3 regions of the Neobacillus sp. SAB-20_R2A genome follow, and region 2 is predicted to be linked to each of the others. Evidence: a T-box and tRNA genes for the amino acid it is inferred to sense, from the RefSeq annotation. Region 2 holds a T-box; the other regions hold tRNA genes.

Region 1 (7,799 bases), 1.8 Mb from region 2:
CGGGCAGGCGTCAGCCCCTATACTTCGCCTTGCGGCTTTGCAGAGACCTGTGTTTTTGCTAAACAGTCGCCTGGGCCTATTCACTGCGGCTCTTCGGGGCTATTCACCCCAAAAAGCACCCCTTCTCCCGAAGTTACGGGGTCATTTTGCCGAGTTCCTTAACGAGAGTTCTCTCGCTCACCTTAGGATTCTCTCCTCGCCTACCTGTGTCGGTTTGCGGTACGGGCACCTTTTATCTCGCTAGAGGCTTTTCTTGGCAGTGTGGAATCAGGAACTTCGGTACTATAATTCCCTCGGCATCACAGCTCAGCCTTAAGGTGAACGGATTTTCCTATTCACCAGCCTAACTGCTTGCACGCACATATCCAGCAGTGCGCTTACCCTATCCTCCTGCGTCCCCCCATCACTCAAACGATAAAGAGGTGGTACAGGAATATCAACCTGTTGTCCATCGCCTACGCCTTTCGGCCTCGGCTTAGGTCCCGACTAACCCTGAGCGGACGAGCCTTCCTCAGGAAACCTTAGGCATACGGTGGATGAGATTCTCACTCATCTTTCGCTACTCATACCGGCATTCTCACTTCTAAGCGCTCCACCAGTCCTTACGGTCTAGCTTCAACGCCCTTAGAACGCTCTCCTACCGCGGACACCACAAGGTGTCCACCCACAGCTTCGGTGATACGTTTAGCCCCGGTACATTTTCGGCGCAGAGTCACTCGACCAGTGAGCTATTACGCACTCTTTAAATGGTGGCTGCTTCTAAGCCAACATCCTGGTTGTCTAAGCAACTCCACATCCTTTTCCACTTAACGTATACTTTGGGACCTTAGCTGGTGGTCTGGGCTGTTTCCCTTTTGACTACGGATCTTATCACTCGCAGTCTGACTCCCACGGATAAGTCATTGGCATTCGGAGTTTGTCTGAATTCGGTAACCCGATGAGGGCCCCTAGTCCAAACAGTGCTCTACCTCCAAGACTCTAACTACGTGAGGCTAGCCCTAAAGCTATTTCGGAGAGAACCAGCTATCTCCAAGTTCGATTGGAATTTCTCCGCTACCCACACCTCATCCCCGCACTTTTCAACGTGCGTGGGTTCGGGCCTCCATCCAGTGTTACCTGGACTTCACCCTGGACATGGGTAGATCACCTGGTTTCGGGTCTACGACTACATACTAATTCGCCCTATTCAGACTCGCTTTCGCTGCGGCTCCGTCTCTTCAACTTAACCTCGCATGCAATCGTAACTCGCCGGTTCATTCTACAAAAGGCACGCCATCACCCATGAACGGGCTCTGACTACTTGTAGGCACACGGTTTCAGGATCTCTTTCACTCCCCTTCCGGGGTGCTTTTCACCTTTCCCTCACGGTACTGGTTCACTATCGGTCACTAGGGAGTATTTAGCCTTGGGAGATGGTCCTCCCTGCTTCCGACCGGATTTCACGTGTCCGGCCGTACTCAGGATCCACTCAGGAGGGAACGAAGTTTCAACTACAGGGCTTTTACCTTCTATGGCCGGCCTTTCCAGACCGCTTCATCTACCCCGTTCCTTTGTAACTCCATGTTGAGTGTCCTACAACCCCGAAAGGCAAGCCTTTCGGTTTGGGCTGTTCCCGTTTCGCTCGCCGCTACTCAGGGAATCGCGTTTGCTTTCTCTTCCTCCGGGTACTTAGATGTTTCAGTTCCCCGGGTCTGCCTTCAATACCCTATGTATTCAGGTAAAGATACTGCTCCATTACGAACAGTGGGTTTCCCCATTCGGAAATCTCCGGATCGGCGCTTACTTACAGCTCCCCGAAGCATATCGGTGTTAGTCCCGTCCTTCATCGGCTCCTAGTGCCAAGGCATTCACCGTGCGCCCTTTCTAACTTAACCTAAAAGGTTTTACTTACTCTTAAAAATAAGAGAGAAAAACTAAAATGGCGATTACTCGGTTCTTACTTGGTTACTTCTTCTTTTACGATTATCTAGTTTTCAAAGAACGATATTGGTGGAGGATAGCGGGATCGAACCGCTGACCTCCTGCGTGCAAAGCAGGCGCTCTCCCAGCTGAGCTAATCCCCCAATATTCACTGTAAAATTAAATGGTGGGCCTAAATGGACTCGAACCATCGACCTCACGCTTATCAGGCGTGCGCTCTAACCAGCTGAGCTATAGGCCCACAAAACATATTCAAAGAGAATTAACCTCTCAAAACTAAACAAACAAAAAACAGTCAACCTTATTATCAGCCCTAAAGGGCTGCATTATCCTTAGAAAGGAGGTGATCCAGCCGCACCTTCCGATACGGCTACCTTGTTACGACTTCACCCCAATCATCTGTCCCACCTTAGGCGGCTGGCTCCTTACGGTTACCCCACCGACTTCGGGTGTTACAAACTCTCGTGGTGTGACGGGCGGTGTGTACAAGGCCCGGGAACGTATTCACCGCGGCATGCTGATCCGCGATTACTAGCGATTCCGGCTTCATGCAGGCGAGTTGCAGCCTGCAATCCGAACTGAGAATGGTTTTATGGGATTGGCTCCACCTCGCGGCTTCGCTGCCCTTTGTACCATCCATTGTAGCACGTGTGTAGCCCAGGTCATAAGGGGCATGATGATTTGACGTCATCCCCACCTTCCTCCGGTTTGTCACCGGCAGTCACCTTAGAGTGCCCAACTGAATGCTGGCAACTAAGATCAAGGGTTGCGCTCGTTGCGGGACTTAACCCAACATCTCACGACACGAGCTGACGACAACCATGCACCACCTGTCACTCTGTCCCCCGAAGGGGAAATTCCTATCTCTAGGAGTGTCAGAGGATGTCAAGACCTGGTAAGGTTCTTCGCGTTGCTTCGAATTAAACCACATGCTCCACCGCTTGTGCGGGCCCCCGTCAATTCCTTTGAGTTTCAGCCTTGCGGCCGTACTCCCCAGGCGGAGTGCTTAATGCGTTAGCTGCAGCACTAAAGGGCGGAAACCCTCTAACACTTAGCACTCATCGTTTACGGCGTGGACTACCAGGGTATCTAATCCTGTTTGCTCCCCACGCTTTCGCGCCTCAGCGTCAGTTACAGACCAGAAAGCCGCCTTCGCCACTGGTGTTCCTCCACATCTCTACGCATTTCACCGCTACACGTGGAATTCCGCTTTCCTCTTCTGCACTCAAGTCCCCCAGTTTCCAATGACCCTCCACGGTTGAGCCGTGGGCTTTCACATCAGACTTAAAGGACCGCCTGCGCGCGCTTTACGCCCAATAATTCCGGACAACGCTTGCCACCTACGTATTACCGCGGCTGCTGGCACGTAGTTAGCCGTGGCTTTCTGGTCAGGTACCGTCAAGGTACCGGCAGTTACTCCGATACTTGTTCTTCCCTGACAACAGAGCTTTACGACCCGAAGGCCTTCATCGCTCACGCGGCGTTGCTCCATCAGACTTTCGTCCATTGTGGAAGATTCCCTACTGCTGCCTCCCGTAGGAGTCTGGGCCGTGTCTCAGTCCCAGTGTGGCCGATCACCCTCTCAGGTCGGCTACGCATCGTCGCCTTGGTGAGCCGTTACCTCACCAACTAGCTAATGCGCCGCGGGCCCATCTGTAAGTGTCAGCCGAAACCGACTTTCAACCTTCCCTCATGCGAGGGAAGAAATTATCCGGTATTAGCTCCGGTTTCCCGAAGTTATCCCAGTCTTACAGGCAGGTTGCCCACGTGTTACTCACCCGTCCGCCGCTAACCACCGGGAGCAAGCTCCCAGTGATTCGCTCGACTTGCATGTATTAGGCACGCCGCCAGCGTTCGTCCTGAGCCAGGATCAAACTCTCCAATAAAGTTGAGTTGATTAGCTCAAAAATGTTACGTTGGCTTCATTTCAAAAGAAATGAATATTATTGTTTGTTGACGTTTTTGTTTGTTTAGTTTTCAAAGGTCAATTTCTCTATCGCTCAGAAGCGACTTTATAAATATACCACCCGTCTAAGTTAAAGTCAACATGTTTTAATCATTTTTTACTATATAAATATAATAAATTCAAAAGTACTGTTAAATACAGAAAACGGAGCACCTATTACAGTGCTCCGTTTATGTTATTCTTCATCAGAATTGAGATTCACATCTGAGTTTTCACCTGATGCGTCTTCTTCTGTTTCCTCTGTACTTTCATTTTCCTGGACTTCTTCTTTTTCTACTTTAGCTACGGTTGCCACATATTCATTCTTTTCATCACCAAGGCTGATTAGTTTTACACCCTGTGTATTCCGGCCCATTTTAGAAATGCCGGCTACATCAATACGAATTAAGACCCCGCCTGTTGTAATCAACATCAAGTCCTCTTCGCCGGTCACCGCTCTCATCGAAACAAGCTCACCGTTCTTATCTGTAATATGACAGGTCTTAATACCTTTCCCGCCGCGGCCTTGAATGCGGTACTCAGCAGCAGCAGTCCGCTTTCCATAGCCATTTTTCGTTACAATCAGCACTTCATTATCTTCCTCAAGCACTTCCATGCCGACAACCTCATCATCACTGTCCAAGGTAATGCCTTTTACACCTGTGGCGGTGCGGCCCATCGAACGGACATCTGTTTCCGGGAAGCGGATCAGCATACCTTTACTCGTACCGATAATAATATGCTTGCTGCCGTCGGTCATACGGGCAGAAATAAGCTCATCGCCCTCACGCAGACTTATGGCGATTAGTCCGTTATTCCGGATATGAGCAAAGGATGACAGCGGTGACCGCTTGGAGACACCTTCTTTTGTGGTAAAGAACAGGAACCAATCGTCCACAAATTCTTCAACAGGGATAATTGCATTTACCCATTCACCTTTTTCGATACCCAGCAGATTGATAATCGGAATGCCTTTCGCCGTGCGGCCGTACTCCGGAATTTCGTAACCTTTGGAACGATAAACCTTCCCCTTATTAGTAAAGAAGAGAATCGTATCATGGGTTGAAGTTGTGATCAAATGCTCAACAAAATCATCCTCATTGGTGCCCATACCTTGGATTCCGCGGCCGCCGCGTTTTTGTGCGCGGTACGTGGAGACAGGGAGACGCTTAATATAACCGTTATGAGTTAATGAGATGACGATGTTTTCGCGTGGAATCAAATCCTCGTCCTCAATGTTTTCAATTCCGCCTGCTGCGATCTCAGTGCGGCGTTTATCATTGAAACGTTCTTTTATTTCAAGAAGTTCTTCGCGGATAATTTCAAGGACTTTTTCCTCGTCCGCTAAAATGGCTTTTAACTCTGCAATGAGTTTTACAAGCTCCTGATATTCATCTTCAATCTTTTCTCTTTCCAAGCCTGTTAGACGCTGCAAGCGCATATCAAGGATGGCCTGGGCTTGTTTTTCTGAAAGATTAAATTGGGTCATTAACCCTTCACGGGCGATATCTGTCGTTTGCGAGTTGCGGATTAACGTAATGATAGCGTCAATATGGTCAAGTGCGATCCGCAGACCTTCTAAAATATGTGCCCTTGCTTCGGCCTTACGCAATTCAAATGCAGTACGGCGGCGAATGACTACCTTTTGATGCTCTAAATAATAGACTAAACATTGCTTTAGGCTTAGCACCTTTGGCTGCCCATTCACAAGTGCTAGGGTGTTAATTCCAAAGCTGGTTTGCAGGGCAGTCTGCTTGTATAAATTATTCAACAGAACATTGGCGTTGGCATCCTTACGAACTTCAATGACAATCCGCATTCCGCGGCGGTCTGATTCATCGCGCAAGTCAGTGATGCCATCAATCTTTTTATCACGGACCAATTCCGCTATTTTTTCAATCAGTTTTGCCTTATTTACCTGGTAGGGAAGCTCATTAACAATAATGACCTCTTTACCATTAGACTTCTGCTCAATTTCCACTTTAGCCCTTATTGTAATAGAACCCCGTCCGGTTTCATAAGCCTTGCGGATGCCGCTTCGGCCTAAGATGATCCCTCCAGTAGGGAAATCAGGCCCCGGGATGATCTCCATCAGCTCCTGAGTGGTAATGTCAGGGTCATGGCTGACAGCCAAGACCGCATCGATCGTCTCGCCAAGCTGATGAGGCGGGATGTTGGTTGCCATCCCAACGGCAATTCCGGTTGTACCGTTCACTAATAGGTTAGGGAACCGCGCTGGCAAGACAACCGGTTCTCTTTCCTCACCATCATAGTTATCTTGATAATCAATCGTGTCTTTGTTAATATCTCTTAATAATTCCATTGAGATTTTCGACATTCTTGATTCAGTGTAACGCATCGCCGCAGCTGCATCACCGTCAACCGACCCGAAGTTCCCGTGGCCATCGACAAGCATATAGCGATAGTTGAAATCCTGCGCCATCCGGACCATTGTTTCATAAACGGCGGAGTCACCATGCGGGTGATACTTACCAATAACATCGCCGACAATACGGGCTGACTTTTTATATGGTTTGTCCGCATGAATTCCTAGATCGTGCATAGCATAAAGAATACGGCGGTGAACTGGCTTCAGGCCATCACGAACATCCGGAAGGGCACGTGAAACGATAACACTCATTGCATAGTCAAGAAACGAAGATTTCATTTCTTGGCTAATATTAATTTCTTTTACCTGAGAATTTGGTGTTTCAGCCATAATTGGTACCTCCTATTAGGGTGTCACCTAAAATAAAAAAGGAGGATAGTGGACACCTCTACCCTTTTTCCCTTTTTTTAGCTAATAGGAAATTATAAATTTCCACAAATTATAATTTCCTAACGCATAAATTCAACTACACCTCTATCTTCGTCCTATCGGACTCGCCAATCGGCGAGTTTTCATTTATGTTATATATCTAAGTTTTTCACGTATTGAGCGTTTTCTTCGATAAAATTCCGACGTGGTTCGACCTTTTCCCCCATCAGCATATCGAAGGTGTCATCCGCTTCGATTGCATCTTCAAGACTTACCTGAAGCATCGTTCTCGTACCTGGATCCATGGTTGTTTCCCATAACTGTTCAGGATTCATTTCTCCCAAACCTTTATAGCGCTGAATATTAGGCTTAGGCTGACTTGGCAGCTCGGCAAAAATCTTGTCAAGTTCCTTGTCGTTATAGGCATATTCTATCCGTTTCCCCTGTTGCACTTTGTAAAGAGGCGGCTGGGCGATATATACATAACCCGCCTCGATAATTTTCCTCATATAGCGGTAAAAGAAGGTCAGCAGCAGCGTACGAATATGGGCGCCATCGACGTCCGCATCTGTCATGATGATGACTTTATGGTAGCGGGCTTTTCCAATATCAAAATCCTCACCAATCCCAGTGCCAATGGCTGTAATCATTGCCCGGACTTCATTATTGGAAAGAATCCGATCAAGACGAGCCTTTTCAACGTTCAGAATCTTACCGCGAAGCGGCAGGATTGCTTGGAAATGACGGTCGCGTCCTTGTTTCGCTGAACCACCTGCTGAGTCACCCTCAACGATATATAATTCGCTTTCTGATGGGTCTTTAGAAGAACAGTCTGCCAATTTCCCGGGTAAACTAGATACTTCTAGCGCACTCTTGCGGCGGGTCAATTCCCTTGCCTTTTTGGCAGCGAGCCTTGCTCTTGCCGCCATTAGACCTTTATCGACAATCTTTTTAGCAACCATCGGATTTTCTAACAAGAACTTTTCAAAATGCTGAGCAAAAACGGTATCTGTTATCGCCCTGACTTCAGAATTTCCGAGTTTCGTTTTCGTTTGCCCCTCAAATTGCGGGTCCGGATGCTTAATCGAAACAATCGCTGTCAGGCCTTCGCGAACATCCTCACCGGAAAGGTTTGCATCGCTTTCTTTAATCAGATTGTTTTTCCTGGCATAATCA
Region 2 (7,799 bases):
CGGTCGACCAGTACCGCAAGCTGGATGGAAGCAGGACGTCCAAGGTCCATAAGGGCATCAAGTCCAGCCCTAACTGTTCTTCCTGTATAAAGAACATCGTCCACAAGGACTACCTTTTTGTCACTTATGTCAAACGCTATATCTGACCCTTTTACGAGTGGTTCCTGACTTTCCGTTTTCTTTGTTAGATCATCCCGATAAAGAGTGATATCTAATTCACCGACTTGAATCGGACTTCCCTCAATTTGGGCTATTTTCAAAGCGAGTCGTTTTGCTATGTAAATTCCTCTAGTCCGAATTCCTACAAGTACGCAATCTTCGATTCCTTTGTTTTTTTCGATGATTTGATGGGCAATCCTTGTCAACGCACGCCCGATTGCCTGTTCATCCAGAACAAGTGCTTTTTGGCTCATGGTCTCACCTTCTTATTATACTAAAATAAAAAACCTCTCGCCTGTGGTGGCGAGAGGGAGACAGTTCTTCCTTAGGGAAATAACATCTTAACCGTTCCTTCTCGGCCTCACGGGACCGACTTAAAGGCTTATTAAACTATAGTAAGCATACTTTAATTTATTTATCCTGTCAACGATTATTTCTTAACCGGTCCAGAAGTTCTTCAAAATCCTCCGGCAGCGGGGCTTCGAATTCTAGATACTCATTTGTTCTTGGATGTACGAAACCGAGCAGACCGGCATGCAATGCCTGGCCATTAAGATCGAGTGTCTTTCTTGGTCCATATTTCGGATCACCGGCAAGCGGATAACCGATATATTTCATATGGACACGAATCTGATGGGTCCGGCCTGTCTCCAATTGACATTCCACAAACGTGAAATCATTAAACCGCTCAAGGACACGAAAATGAGTAACAGCATGCTTGCCGTTATCAACAACCGTCATGCTTTGCCGGTCTTTTTGGTCTCTCCCAAGCGGAGCATCTATGGTTCCATATTCGTGAGGGATCACTCCATGGACAATCGCCTTATACTTCCGGGTTACAGACTTTTCCACTAGTTGGTTGACGAGACTTTCGTGGGCCAAATCATTTTTCGCTACCATTAACAGCCCTGATGTATCTTTATCAATGCGATGCACAATCCCGGGTCTTAATACACCATTGATACCGGATAAATCCTTACAATGGGCCATTAACCCATTAACCAGTGTCCCTGTAAGGTGCCCAGGTGCAGGATGGACCACCATACCTTTTGGCTTATTTACGACCAAAACATCCTTATCTTCATAATAAATATCTAAATCCATTTCCTCCGGAACCACGTCCAATTCTTCCGGATCTGGAATGGTAATAACGATAGTATCATTTACACTGCATTTGTAATTTGTTTTTACATTTTTCCCATTCACAAGTACATTGCCTTCTTTTATCCAATCCTGCACCTGTGTTCTAGACCATTCTTCATTCATACGTGAGATTACCTTATCAATCCGGTCTCCTTTTTGTTCCTCAAGAATGGTGTGTTCCATTTTCTCCATATGACTTCTCCTTTGACGCTCTCTCTTCAAGCAGCATTTGAATCATTAATAATCCAACACCAATCACTAATGCTGAATCGGCAATATTAAATACAGGGAAATTATAGCCAAAAATAAAGGTATGAATAAAATCAACAACCTCTTTCCGAACCACTCGGTCGATAAAATTCCCGATTGCACCTCCAAGCATGAAAGCTAGGGATACACCTAACAGCCATTTTCCTTTGGCCGCTTTGTAAAGATAATACATAATCGCAATAATGACAATAACCGTAATGACATAAAAAAGCCACATCTGCCCTTGAAGGATTCCCCATGCGGCCCCGCGATTCCGGTGAGAAGTAATATATAAAAATTTATCAATGATGGGTATACTCTCACCGATATACATATTTTTTTCAATAAGCCATTTAGTAATTTGGTCGAGCACAATAACGAATAGGGCGATTAAGTAATAATACACTAAGAAATACCTCCAACTTAAGCTAGACTTGCTCCCCTAGTTTAGCATACTTAATCGCTATATCACAATGAAACAAAAATTACAGAGTGGGGAAGATCGGTTTCTTGCAATAGCCGCCAAGCAAGCTGGGATCATTGACTGTTCTAATGGTTGGAATCAAATTTAATAAGTCGAGGGGTAATAATTCGCCGGAAAGTTCACAATGTCCGAAATTTCCTTCTTCGATTTTTTTCAGCGCCAAATCAATGTCCGCCATTTCTTCCTCTAAAATAGTTGTAAACCAATTCTCTGTTTGTTTGTTCTTTAATGACATTTCGATTTCTGTTTTTGTTTGACGGAGTTCTTGAAACAGCTTTTCCTGCATTGCATTCATAGTGTTAATACCTCCGTTATGTTATTTGTTTTATTATTACCGATCGTTTTCCATTGACCCGGATAATAATTTGACATCAGCAACAACAATTAACGGAGGTGGAAAATAAATGAAAACTCACCGATTGGCGAGTCCGATAGGACGGTTCATGAGGTCTAGTTGAATTTATACTTTTTTATTAGCAAAATGAAAGAGGCTGACAAGTCAGCCCCTTTCTATTTACGCTAAGTGTGAATAATTTTCTTTTACAACTTGGGCACAGCGCGGACAAAGAGTTGAATGCTCCGCATCTTGACCGACATCAGGCGTCACTACCCAGCAGCGTTCACAGGTTTCACCTTCAGCCTTTGTGACCACAATAGCAGCTGTATCTAATTTCAAGCCATCTTCAGGTGCCTCATCATAAGCACCAGCCACTTCAAAACCGGATACAATAAACAATTGTTTCAAGTTCTCTGAAACAGAATCGAGCAGCGCTTTTGTATTATCATTTACGTACAAGGTTACTTTCGCTGTTAATGACTTACCGATCACCTTTGCATTCCGGGCTTCTTCAAGTGCCTTTAAGACATCATCGCGAAGCTTCATGAATGCAGACCATTTCTCCTCCAACTCTTTAGCACCAGGAAGTTCTTGATATTCTGGAAGATCTGTCAACTGAACACTTTCCTCCTGAACCTTCGGAATATATTTCCATACCTCGTCTGCAGTGTGAGAAAGGATTGGCGAAACCAATTTGGTCAGAGCAAGCAATGATTCATATAAAACGGTTTGAATCGCCCGACGTTCTGGATGATCAACTGCTTCAATGTACAGAACATCCTTTGCAAAATCTAGGTAAAACGCGCTTAAATCAAGCGTACAGAAATTATTGACAGCATGGTAAATACCTGCATAATCGTAATTTTCATAAGATTTGCGAACACTCTTAATCAGCTTATTTAATTTAACCAGCATAAATTGATCTACTTCACGAAGGTTTTCGTAAGAAACCTTATTAACAGCCGGGTCAAAGTCCGCTAAATTCCCCAACAAGAAGCGGAATGTATTGCGGATTTTCCGATATACTTCAGCAACCTGTTTTAAAATTGCATCCGATACCCGGACATCTGATTGATAATCAACCGAAGCCACCCATAGGCGTAAAATATCTGCTCCCAATTGATTCATAACCTTCGCCGGAACGACGACATTACCTAATGATTTACTCATTTTTCGACCTTCACCATCAAGAGCAAATCCATGGCTTAATACTCCCTTATATGGAGCCTTGCCTGTGACAGCAACTGCAGTAGATAAAGACGAGTTAAACCAGCCGCGGTATTGGTCAGAACCTTCAAGATATAGGTCAGCAGGGCGCACCAAGTCTTCTCTTTCAAGCAGTACAGCCTGATGGGAAGAACCGGAGTCGAACCAAACGTCCATAATGTCGGTTTCCTTCGTAAACTTGCCGTTCGGGCTGCCAGGATGCGTAAACCCTTCCGGAAGCAGGTCTTTTGCTTCGCGCTCAAACCAAATGTTTGAGCCATTGTCGCGGAATAAATTAGAAACATGTTCGATTGTTTCGTCAGTAATGATTTCTTCACCATTTTCAGCGTAGAATACCGGAATTGGCACACCCCAGACGCGCTGGCGGGAAATACACCAATCGCCGCGGTCACGGACCATATTAAAAAGCCTTGTTTCGCCCCAAGCCGGCACCCATTTGGTTTCTTTCACAGCTTCGAGCAACTGCTCGCGGAAATCTTTAATGGACGCAAACCACTGTGCAGTTGCCCGGAAAATAACCGGCTTCTTTGTTCTCCAGTCATGTGGATAGGAGTGGGTAATAAATGTAAGCTTTAACAAAGCCCCTTTTTCCTCTAAGGCTTGGGAAATCTGTTTATTGGCCTCGTCGTAAAATAACCCTTCAAATCCCGGTGCTTCATTTGTCATATTTCCTTTATCATCAACCGGACAAAGGACATCCAAGCCGTATTTTTGACCAACATGGAAGTCATCTTCCCCGTGACCAGGAGCAGTGTGAACGCAGCCAGTACCAGCATCCGTTGTCACATGCTCGCCTAACATGACAAGAGAATCACGGTCATAAAGTGGATGACGGGCGACAACATATTCCAGATCAGCCCCTTTGACCTTTTTAAGAACGGCCGCTTCTTCCCAGCCAATTTCATTCGTTACACTTTCCAATAACCTTTCAGCCACAACGTATTTTTTATCATTTACCGCTACAACCACATAAGTTAGCTCAGGATGAACCGAAATTCCCAAGTTGGCAGGAATGGTCCATGGGGTTGTTGTCCAGATGACGATTTCCGTATCCGTATCAAGAACTCCCTTGCCATCCTTCACCGGAAAACCAACATAAATGGACGGTGAACGTTTATCTTTATATTCAATTTCTGCCTCAGCCAAAGCGGATTCACTTGACGGAGACCAATATACTGGCTTCAATCCCTTATAGATATAACCTTTTTTCGCCATTTCTCCGAAAACCTTAATTTGCTGGGCTTCGTATTCAGGCTTTAAAGTGATGTATGGATTCTCCCAATCACCGCGGACACCAAGGCGTTTAAACTGGATTCGTTGATTGTCGATCTGCTCCAGCGCATATTCTGTACAAAGCTGGCGGAATTCAGCTACGGACATTTCTTTCCGTTTAACCCCTTTATTGGTTAAAGCCTGTTCAATCGGCAGACCGTGCGTATCCCAGCCCGGCACATATGGGGCATGATAGCCGCTCATTGACTTATAGCGGACAATAAAATCCTTTAAGATTTTATTTAGGGCGTGGCCCATATGGATGTCACCATTTGCATATGGAGGGCCATCATGCAAAACAAACATCGGACGCCCTTTAGTGCGCTCCTGTACTTTTTGGTAAATATTCATTTCTTCCCATTTTGCCTGCATATCCGGTTCTCTTTGCGGAAGATTACCGCGCATTGGGAAATCCGTTTGCGGCATTAATAACGTGTCTTTGTATTCCATTTTATTTCCTCCAATACCTTTCTATTGAACAGAATTGACATTCTTGCAAATAAAAAACCCTCTCATCCCAAAAAAGGGACGAGAAGGTTTTTTTCCCGCGGTACCACCCTGATTGATAGAACTGTCTTATTCTATCCTCTTGCGAATTCGTAACGTGAATACACGCCTTAGTCTACTGTTCTAAATTTAGAGGTTCGACCTCGGAACTCGAGGGTGATTTTCCAATCTTTCGGCTTTATCGGGCTTCCACCATCCCCGACTCGCTAATAAGCTTTTTTGAAAAATTGTACTGTCCCTGTCTTCGTCATTTTCATTCAATTAATCTGTTAAGAAATTATATGCTACTAAATAGCTGTTCGTCAAGCTAATGAATCCTCTTCTTCGTGGATTTTCAGCTCGGTGGCATCAAGTTCGTACTCTAAAAGGTGATCCCAATCGTCAGTATTCAGCATATCGAGCTGTGCCTCAATCAGCATTTTGAAACGGGTGCGGAAAATTTTCGACTGCTTCTTTAAATCTTCTATCTCCAGAGCAATCTTTCTCGCTTTAGATAGGGATTCGTTAACGATACGGTCCGCATTCTTTTCCGCTTCCTTGACGATTAGCTTCGCTTCCTTTTGCGCATTGCGTTTTACTTCTTCCCCTGCCTCCTGGGCAATCACAATCGATTTATTAAGTGTTTCTTCTATACTTGTAAAATGCCCTAAACGTTCCTGCAGGTCAGTTAAGCGCTCTTCCAATTCTTTTTTCTCTCTAAGGACAAGTTCGTAATCCTTGATTACCTGGTCAAGAAATTCGTTTACTTCATCCTCGTCATACCCTCTAAATCCTTTATTAAATTCCTTATTATGAATATCTAACGGCGTTAACGGCATGATGCCACCTCCAACAATCTGTGCAATATATGTAAATGTGAATATTCGACAAGTTTTTCGAATATCCTGCAAGAAAATAAATTATTTTTGTCTTCCGACAGAAATTCGCCATTTTTCTTTCTTTGTTTTTCCGTCAATACTGGACAATCTTACCCTTCCATGGCCCCGGACCGACAGCATATCGCCAATTTCACAAACAAAGGCCGGGCTTTCAATCTGAGTCCAATTGACCTTAACTAGGCCTGCGGCAATATAGTTTTGCGATTTTTGCCGGGAAAGATTATAAACACCAGAAATAACAGTATCCAGCCTTAATGAAGATACTGTTAATTCATGTTCCTCCCATAATTCTTTAGGAGAAATTATGTTTTCGGGCGGCTTCTCGATTATTTGAACCGTTGCTTTACCGATTGATTCAAGATTACTGCTGATATAGCCGCCTATTTCCTTGGCTGCCAAGAACTGGATTTGCCCGTCATCGACAAGAATATCGCCAAATTTCCCACGTTTTAGCCCCAACGACATCAATGTGCCTAAGACGTTGGGATGTTCAATTTTGACAAACTTCTTTGGATAGTCAATTTCAAACAAGCTGATTTGAAAATCCTCTTGAGCTGGGACTAGATATTCCGGGAAAAGAAGAGCCCTTTTTCGTTCTGCCCCTGGCCATCCTCCAAAGAGTTGATATTTTACATCACCATTTTCACCGATGATCGTTTTTAAGATATGCTGTTCTCTTGGGTCAAGAAAGTCCGTTAATTTCGGGGCATACTGAAGTTCAACAGTGTTTTTCCACTGCATGACCTGGTCAATATAATCCCGTTCTTCTGGACGAAAATGCTGATATATATTCATGCTCTAAAAACCAACCTATTTTTAAGTATTATGAGAGCCAGACAGCTACATAGCTTAAGCCCCGTGTTGCAAAGTTGAGAACAAGAAATGCGACAATCGGAGAAATGTCAATCATGCCGATTGCGGGAATAATCCTTCTGAATGGTTCCAAATATGGCTCACAAATTCTTGCTAAGAATTGACCGATCGCGGATTCTTTAGCACCCGGAAACCAGGACATCAATATGTAAATAATTAATGCCCACGAATAAGCCCAAATGAGTTTTTGTATTAAACCGATAACAAAAAACATCTCTTTACCACCTCGTATTCATATTTTCGTGGTCAGGGAGCAGTTCCGAAATATTCCCCGATACTTCCATATTATCCGGGGTGCACAAGAATATATTGGCGCCAATTTTCTGGATTTCCCCACCGAGAGCATATACTACTCCTCCTAAGAAATGAACGATCTGCCGGCCTTCCTCTTGATCAATCCGCTGCAAATTCACCACCACCGGACGGCGGTTTTTTAGATGGTCGGCAATCTCGGTTGCCTCAGATTCGGAATGCGGTTCTGCCAAAATAAGCTTTGAGGGCTTTACTTGGACAGGGGGCTTTTGCACACTTTGCAGGCTGACTACATTATGACTTTTTAACGGCTGTTTTTTCTGCTTTATTGGTTCCTTCGGCTCACTATAATCTTCATTTTGCTCATCGTTCTCGTCGTCTAAAAAGAAAAATGTTTTTAGTTTAGATTTAATTGTCA
Region 3 (7,799 bases), 1.8 Mb from region 2:
CGTATCGTCCTCCGAGCACGCCGTTAAAATCATGGCAATATTTCCGACAGTGGAGCCATTTACAAGAAAGTAGCTTTTCTTTGCTTGATAAAGCTGCGTTAAAAGGTCTTCTGCTTCTAAAATTGCTCCTTCAGGAGAATGCAAGTCATCTAATCCAGTTAACTCAGTTGCATCTAGCTTTAGAATTTGTTTAAAATGCTCCTGCGCATTCGCATCAAAAATAAGACCATATTTATGTCCAGGAACATGAAAGGAAACTGGTTTCTTGAATTCATGCTTTATTAACGCATCATATAAAGGTGTTTTCATCTGTTTAAACATTTCCTTACATCCTTGTTAAGATTCTAACCTATTGTCTCGTTTTAGGGAAAAAAAATAAAGCCCCAATCAGGACTTTGTTATGAAAATATTTCGGGCGTTGTAATTTTTCTAAGCTGTTTCAGATAATGTTTATATTTTGGATCGCTCGTGTCTGTTTGAATTAAATCATTTTCACATTCTGTGCAAATAAAAGAAGTGTATAGATGTATGCCTTTCGCTTTAAGATTCTCACAAATAACGCATGTTTCCCCCAAATGGTTATGTGCTAAGTTTGAACTCAATCGCTCCACCTCCATACACCCATTCTGCCCGATAACAAAAATTTGTATACAATTTTTTGAATTTTCGTATCCGCAATAATAATATATGTCGCCATTCACAATTGGGTGTATGTCTAATGTCGATTTTTTATTGATGCATGGGGACGGTTCTCGTGCATCACTCACGCTTCACTTTCTAAACAAAAAAAGACAACCTGAAAATGGTTGTCTTTTTATTTGCCCGGCAGCGTCCTACTCTCACAGGGACTTGCGTCCCAACTACCATCGGCGCTGAGAAGCTTAACTTCCGTGTTCGGGATGGGAACGGGTGTGACCTTCTCGCCATTGCTACCGGACCTATTGAATTAGAGGTTTCATTCCCTCAAAACTAGATAACGCAGAAGAAGTTTAGTAAAAACGAGTTCACCTTACTTAATATGACTTGGTTAAGTCCTCGATCGATTAGTATCAGTCAGCTCCACACGTCACCGCGCTTCCACCTCTGACCTATCAACCTGATCATCTTTCAGGGATCTTACTAGCTTGACGCTATGGGAAATCTCATCTCGAGGGGGGCTTCATGCTTAGATGCTTTCAGCACTTATCCCGTCCGCACATAGCTACCCAGCGATGCCTTTGGCAAGACAACTGGTACACCAGCGGTGCGTCCATCCCGGTCCTCTCGTACTAAGGACAGCTCCTCTCAAATTTCCTGCGCCCACGACGGATAGGGACCGAACTGTCTCACGACGTTCTGAACCCAGCTCGCGTACCGCTTTAATGGGCGAACAGCCCAACCCTTGGGACCGACTACAGCCCCAGGATGCGATGAGCCGACATCGAGGTGCCAAACCTCCCCGTCGATGTGGACTCTTGGGGGAGATAAGCCTGTTATCCCCAGGGTAGCTTTTATCCGTTGAGCGATGGCCCTTCCATGCGGAACCACCGGATCACTAAGCCCGACTTTCGTCCCTGCTCGACTTGTAGGTCTCGCAGTCAAGCTCCCTTGTGCCTTTACACTCTGCGAATGATTTCCAACCATTCTGAGGGAACCTTTGGGCGCCTCCGTTACACTTTAGGAGGCGACCGCCCCAGTCAAACTGCCCACCTGACACTGTCTCCCACCCCGATGAGGGGTGCGGGTTAGAATTTCAATACAGCCAGGGTAGTATCCCACCGACGCCTCCACCGAAGCTGGCGCTCCGGCTTCTCAGGCTCCTACCTATCCTGTACAAGCTGTACCAAAATTCAATATCAGGCTACAGTAAAGCTCCATGGGGTCTTTCCGTCCTGTCGCGGGTAACCTGCATCTTCACAGGTACTATAATTTCACCGAGTCTCTCGTTGAGACAGTGCCCAGATCGTTACGCCTTTCGTGCGGGTCGGAACTTACCCGACAAGGAATTTCGCTACCTTAGGACCGTTATAGTTACGGCCGCCGTTTACTGGGGCTTCGATTCAGAGCTTCGCTTGCGCTAACCCCTCCTCTTAACCTTCCAGCACCGGGCAGGCGTCAGCCCCTATACTTCGCCTTGCGGCTTTGCAGAGACCTGTGTTTTTGCTAAACAGTCGCCTGGGCCTATTCACTGCGGCTCTTCGGGGCTATTCACCCCAAAAAGCACCCCTTCTCCCGAAGTTACGGGGTCATTTTGCCGAGTTCCTTAACGAGAGTTCTCTCGCTCACCTTAGGATTCTCTCCTCGCCTACCTGTGTCGGTTTGCGGTACGGGCACCTTTTATCTCGCTAGAGGCTTTTCTTGGCAGTGTGGAATCAGGAACTTCGGTACTATAATTCCCTCGGCATCACAGCTCAGCCTTAAGGTGAACGGATTTTCCTATTCACCAGCCTAACTGCTTGCACGCACATATCCAGCAGTGCGCTTACCCTATCCTCCTGCGTCCCCCCATCACTCAAACGATAAAGAGGTGGTACAGGAATATCAACCTGTTGTCCATCGCCTACGCCTTTCGGCCTCGGCTTAGGTCCCGACTAACCCTGAGCGGACGAGCCTTCCTCAGGAAACCTTAGGCATACGGTGGATGAGATTCTCACTCATCTTTCGCTACTCATACCGGCATTCTCACTTCTAAGCGCTCCACCAGTCCTTACGGTCTAGCTTCAACGCCCTTAGAACGCTCTCCTACCGCGGACACCACAAGGTGTCCACCCACAGCTTCGGTGATACGTTTAGCCCCGGTACATTTTCGGCGCAGAGTCACTCGACCAGTGAGCTATTACGCACTCTTTAAATGGTGGCTGCTTCTAAGCCAACATCCTGGTTGTCTAAGCAACTCCACATCCTTTTCCACTTAACGTATACTTTGGGACCTTAGCTGGTGGTCTGGGCTGTTTCCCTTTTGACTACGGATCTTATCACTCGCAGTCTGACTCCCACGGATAAGTCATTGGCATTCGGAGTTTGTCTGAATTCGGTAACCCGATGAGGGCCCCTAGTCCAAACAGTGCTCTACCTCCAAGACTCTAACTACGTGAGGCTAGCCCTAAAGCTATTTCGGAGAGAACCAGCTATCTCCAAGTTCGATTGGAATTTCTCCGCTACCCACACCTCATCCCCGCACTTTTCAACGTGCGTGGGTTCGGGCCTCCATCCAGTGTTACCTGGACTTCACCCTGGACATGGGTAGATCACCTGGTTTCGGGTCTACGACTACATACTAATTCGCCCTATTCAGACTCGCTTTCGCTGCGGCTCCGTCTCTTCAACTTAACCTCGCATGCAATCGTAACTCGCCGGTTCATTCTACAAAAGGCACGCCATCACCCATGAACGGGCTCTGACTACTTGTAGGCACACGGTTTCAGGATCTCTTTCACTCCCCTTCCGGGGTGCTTTTCACCTTTCCCTCACGGTACTGGTTCACTATCGGTCACTAGGGAGTATTTAGCCTTGGGAGATGGTCCTCCCTGCTTCCGACCGGATTTCACGTGTCCGGCCGTACTCAGGATCCACTCAGGAGGGAACGAAGTTTCAACTACAGGGCTTTTACCTTCTATGGCCGGCCTTTCCAGACCGCTTCATCTACCCCGTTCCTTTGTAACTCCATGTTGAGTGTCCTACAACCCCGAAAGGCAAGCCTTTCGGTTTGGGCTGTTCCCGTTTCGCTCGCCGCTACTCAGGGAATCGCGTTTGCTTTCTCTTCCTCCGGGTACTTAGATGTTTCAGTTCCCCGGGTCTGCCTTCAATACCCTATGTATTCAGGTAAAGATACTGCTCCATTACGAACAGTGGGTTTCCCCATTCGGAAATCTCCGGATCGGCGCTTACTTACAGCTCCCCGAAGCATATCGGTGTTAGTCCCGTCCTTCATCGGCTCCTAGTGCCAAGGCATTCACCGTGCGCCCTTTCTAACTTAACCTAAAAGGTTTTTACTCTTAAAAATAAGAGAGAAAAACTAAAATGGCGATTACTCGGTTCTTACTTGGTTACTTCTTCTTTTACGATTATCTAGTTTTCAAAGAACGATATTGGTGGAGGATAGCGGGATCGAACCGCTGACCTCCTGCGTGCAAAGCAGGCGCTCTCCCAGCTGAGCTAATCCCCCAATATTCACTGTAAAATTAAATGGTGGGCCTAAATGGACTCGAACCATCGACCTCACGCTTATCAGGCGTGCGCTCTAACCAGCTGAGCTATAGGCCCACAAAACATATTCAAAGAGAATTAACCTCTCAAAACTAAACAAACAAAAAACAGTCAACCTTATTATCAGCCCTAAAGGGCTGCATTATCCTTAGAAAGGAGGTGATCCAGCCGCACCTTCCGATACGGCTACCTTGTTACGACTTCACCCCAATCATCTGTCCCACCTTAGGCGGCTGGCTCCTTACGGTTACCCCACCGACTTCGGGTGTTACAAACTCTCGTGGTGTGACGGGCGGTGTGTACAAGGCCCGGGAACGTATTCACCGCGGCATGCTGATCCGCGATTACTAGCGATTCCGGCTTCATGCAGGCGAGTTGCAGCCTGCAATCCGAACTGAGAATGGTTTTATGGGATTGGCTCCACCTCGCGGCTTCGCTGCCCTTTGTACCATCCATTGTAGCACGTGTGTAGCCCAGGTCATAAGGGGCATGATGATTTGACGTCATCCCCACCTTCCTCCGGTTTGTCACCGGCAGTCACCTTAGAGTGCCCAACTGAATGCTGGCAACTAAGATCAAGGGTTGCGCTCGTTGCGGGACTTAACCCAACATCTCACGACACGAGCTGACGACAACCATGCACCACCTGTCACTCTGTCCCCCGAAGGGGAAATTCCTATCTCTAGGAGTGTCAGAGGATGTCAAGACCTGGTAAGGTTCTTCGCGTTGCTTCGAATTAAACCACATGCTCCACCGCTTGTGCGGGCCCCCGTCAATTCCTTTGAGTTTCAGCCTTGCGGCCGTACTCCCCAGGCGGAGTGCTTAATGCGTTAGCTGCAGCACTAAAGGGCGGAAACCCTCTAACACTTAGCACTCATCGTTTACGGCGTGGACTACCAGGGTATCTAATCCTGTTTGCTCCCCACGCTTTCGCGCCTCAGCGTCAGTTACAGACCAGAAAGCCGCCTTCGCCACTGGTGTTCCTCCACATCTCTACGCATTTCACCGCTACACGTGGAATTCCGCTTTCCTCTTCTGCACTCAAGTCCCCCAGTTTCCAATGACCCTCCACGGTTGAGCCGTGGGCTTTCACATCAGACTTAAAGGACCGCCTGCGCGCGCTTTACGCCCAATAATTCCGGACAACGCTTGCCACCTACGTATTACCGCGGCTGCTGGCACGTAGTTAGCCGTGGCTTTCTGGTCAGGTACCGTCAAGGTACCGGCAGTTACTCCGATACTTGTTCTTCCCTGACAACAGAGCTTTACGACCCGAAGGCCTTCATCGCTCACGCGGCGTTGCTCCATCAGACTTTCGTCCATTGTGGAAGATTCCCTACTGCTGCCTCCCGTAGGAGTCTGGGCCGTGTCTCAGTCCCAGTGTGGCCGATCACCCTCTCAGGTCGGCTACGCATCGTCGCCTTGGTGAGCCGTTACCTCACCAACTAGCTAATGCGCCGCGGGCCCATCTGTAAGTGTCAGCCGAAACCGACTTTCAACCTTCCCTCATGCGAGGGAAGAAATTATCCGGTATTAGCTCCGGTTTCCCGAAGTTATCCCAGTCTTACAGGCAGGTTGCCCACGTGTTACTCACCCGTCCGCCGCTAACCACCGGGAGCAAGCTCCCAGTGATTCGCTCGACTTGCATGTATTAGGCACGCCGCCAGCGTTCGTCCTGAGCCAGGATCAAACTCTCCAATAAAGTTGAGTTGATTAGCTCAAAAATGTTACGTTGGCTTCGTTTCAAATGAAACGAATATTATTGTTTGTTGACGTTTTTGTTTGTTTAGTTTTCAAAGGTCAATTTCTCCGTCGCCTTAAAACGACTTTTTAAATATATCATTTCTTGTTGTTGAAGTCAACAACTTTTTTTATTTCTTGTCTGCCGTGTTAGCGGCGACTTAAAATATATTACAGGATAATTTTATGTTGGTCAATACTTTTTTCAAAAAAAATAAACCGCTGCTAAAGAGCGGTTCTGTCTCAAAGAACCCATTGCTGAATCGCCACTAACGCACATAGGCCCGGAATTCCCAAAAACCCTGATACAGCAGACGTGGCAAAATTTATTGGAACATGAATCCCGAACTGATTTCCTGCTGTATTGAGGAAAAACAAAAATAATGCTCCTATCAATATTTTTATAACAGCTTGGCCGGCAAATCGGGCAGGCTTGAATGGCGCTCCGGTAAATAACAATAATACAATCAGTCCCCCTAAAACGGCAATCACAAACATTGGTTCCAAAAAGCGTCACCCTCCAATGGTCTCTTTACTTAAAAAGCTATGTACAAGCCCTTAAAAATAGAACAATAAAAAAACTCAAGCAATCAATTGCTTGAGTTGTAAAAATATTTATTTTGTTAATGTCACATTTCTGTATTTAGCTTCTCTTAATAGAAGAATATATTTTGCTTCTGCGACTTTTGATTGGCAAATGACCTCTTCAGAGGGATCAAGACTTCTTTCCAAAAGGAGTTTTTCCTGCCGCCAATAATCTTTATATTTATTTAACTGGATTAAAAGCTTTTCATTATATTCCTTCCGAAGCTTTCCTTTGCGCCGAAAAAACATCGCCATCCCCCCGGCATTAAAGCATTTAAATTTAATTTTAATTTTAATATTACAATTCTCTTCGCCCTTCTAATGCTTTTGATAAGGTAACCTCATCTGCATACTCAAGGTCCCCGCCTACCGGCAGTCCGTGGGCAATCCTTGTTGTTTTAATACCTGACGGCTTCAGCAGCCGGGAGATATACATAGCTGTTGCTTCCCCTTCAATATTGGGATTGGTAGCTAAAATGACTTCCTGAATAGTTTCGTCCTGAAGCCGCTTTAGCAGTCCGGGAATATTGATATCCTCCGGGCCGATGCCATCCATAGGTGAAATAGCCCCGTGCAAAACATGATACAATCCGTTGTAATCCTTCATTTTCTCCATTGCAATTACATCTTTTGGATCCTGCACTACACATATTATGCCCTTATTCCGGCGCTGATCTTCACATATGTAACATGGATCTTGATCGGTAATGTGACCGCAGACAGAGCAGTATGTTAAATTCCGCTTGGCATTCACTAATGCTTTTGCAAAATCCAAGACGGTATCCTCTTTCATACTTAAGACAAAAAAAGCCAACCGTGCGGCTGTTTTTGGCCCAATGCCAGGAAGCTTCATAAAGCTATCAATTAGCTTCGAAATCGGTTCTGGATAATGCATAATTTATGTTCCTCTCTTTAGAAAAAGCTAAAAGCGCCCTTAGCAGCATGTGGCTGCTTAAGGCGCTTAACGCTTATTGTTTTTAAAATGGCAGGTTTAATCCTTTTGTAAATTGTCCCATAGTATTATTGGAAAGCTCATCAGCTTTTTTAAGTGCATCGTTTACGGCTGCAAGGACAAGGTCTTGAAGCATTTCCACATCATCAGGATCGACTGCTTCAGGTTTAATTTGAACATCTACAACCTCTTTATGGCCTGTTACCACGACGGTTACCATTCCGCCGCCGGCAGTTCCTTCAATTTTTTCCTCACCTAATTGTTCTTGTGCCTCTGCCATTTTCTTCTGCATTTTTTGCACTTGCTTCATCATATTTTGCATATTACCCATTCCACC

Evidence for each region. A T-box is a leader RNA that pairs with one kind of tRNA and senses whether it is charged. The one in region 2 lies ahead of ileS (isoleucine--tRNA ligase), so its partner is inferred to be a tRNA-Ile.
Region 1: it has a tRNA-Ile gene. The T-box ahead of ileS (isoleucine--tRNA ligase) is inferred to sense a tRNA for this amino acid. The anticodon was not compared.
Region 3: it has a tRNA-Ile gene. The T-box ahead of ileS (isoleucine--tRNA ligase) is inferred to sense a tRNA for this amino acid. The anticodon was not compared.

The regions. Positions count from the first base shown of each region.
Region 1 covers NZ_CP145895.1:5,393-13,191, reverse strand. The annotation lists rRNA gene V5M37_RS00055 (23S ribosomal RNA) at 1-1,874, opposite strand, end outside; tRNA gene V5M37_RS00050 (tRNA-Ala) at 1,988-2,063, opposite strand; tRNA gene V5M37_RS00045 (tRNA-Ile) at 2,085-2,161, opposite strand; rRNA gene V5M37_RS00040 (16S ribosomal RNA) at 2,257-3,806, opposite strand; gene gyrA (DNA gyrase subunit A) at 4,062-6,584, opposite strand; gene gyrB (DNA topoisomerase (ATP-hydrolyzing) subunit B) at 6,776-7,799, opposite strand, start outside.
Region 2 covers NZ_CP145895.1:1,803,036-1,810,834, reverse strand. The annotation lists gene pyrR (bifunctional pyr operon transcriptional regulator/uracil phosphoribosyltransferase PyrR) at 1-413, opposite strand, end outside; gene V5M37_RS09065 (RluA family pseudouridine synthase) at 583-1,494, opposite strand; gene lspA (signal peptidase II) at 1,466-1,957, opposite strand; gene V5M37_RS09055 (hypothetical protein) at 2,037-2,330, opposite strand; gene ileS (isoleucine--tRNA ligase) at 2,550-5,321, opposite strand; T-box leader at 5,393-5,632, opposite strand; gene V5M37_RS09045 (DivIVA domain-containing protein) at 5,681-6,196, opposite strand; gene V5M37_RS09040 (RNA-binding protein) at 6,278-7,051, opposite strand; gene V5M37_RS09035 (YggT family protein) at 7,080-7,343, opposite strand; gene V5M37_RS09030 (cell division protein SepF) at 7,348-7,799, opposite strand, start outside.
Region 3 covers NZ_CP145895.1:28,189-35,987, reverse strand. The annotation lists gene V5M37_RS00180 (aminotransferase class I/II-fold pyridoxal phosphate-dependent enzyme) at 1-321, opposite strand, end outside; gene V5M37_RS00175 (sigma factor G inhibitor Gin) at 399-617, opposite strand; rRNA gene rrf (5S ribosomal RNA) at 821-937, opposite strand; rRNA gene V5M37_RS00165 (23S ribosomal RNA) at 1,024-3,958, opposite strand; tRNA gene V5M37_RS00160 (tRNA-Ala) at 4,069-4,144, opposite strand; tRNA gene V5M37_RS00155 (tRNA-Ile) at 4,166-4,242, opposite strand; rRNA gene V5M37_RS00150 (16S ribosomal RNA) at 4,338-5,887, opposite strand; gene V5M37_RS00145 (pro-sigmaK processing inhibitor BofA family protein) at 6,169-6,432, opposite strand; gene V5M37_RS00140 (YaaL family protein) at 6,541-6,759, opposite strand; gene recR (recombination mediator RecR) at 6,809-7,405, opposite strand; gene V5M37_RS00130 (YbaB/EbfC family nucleoid-associated protein) at 7,488-7,799, opposite strand, start outside.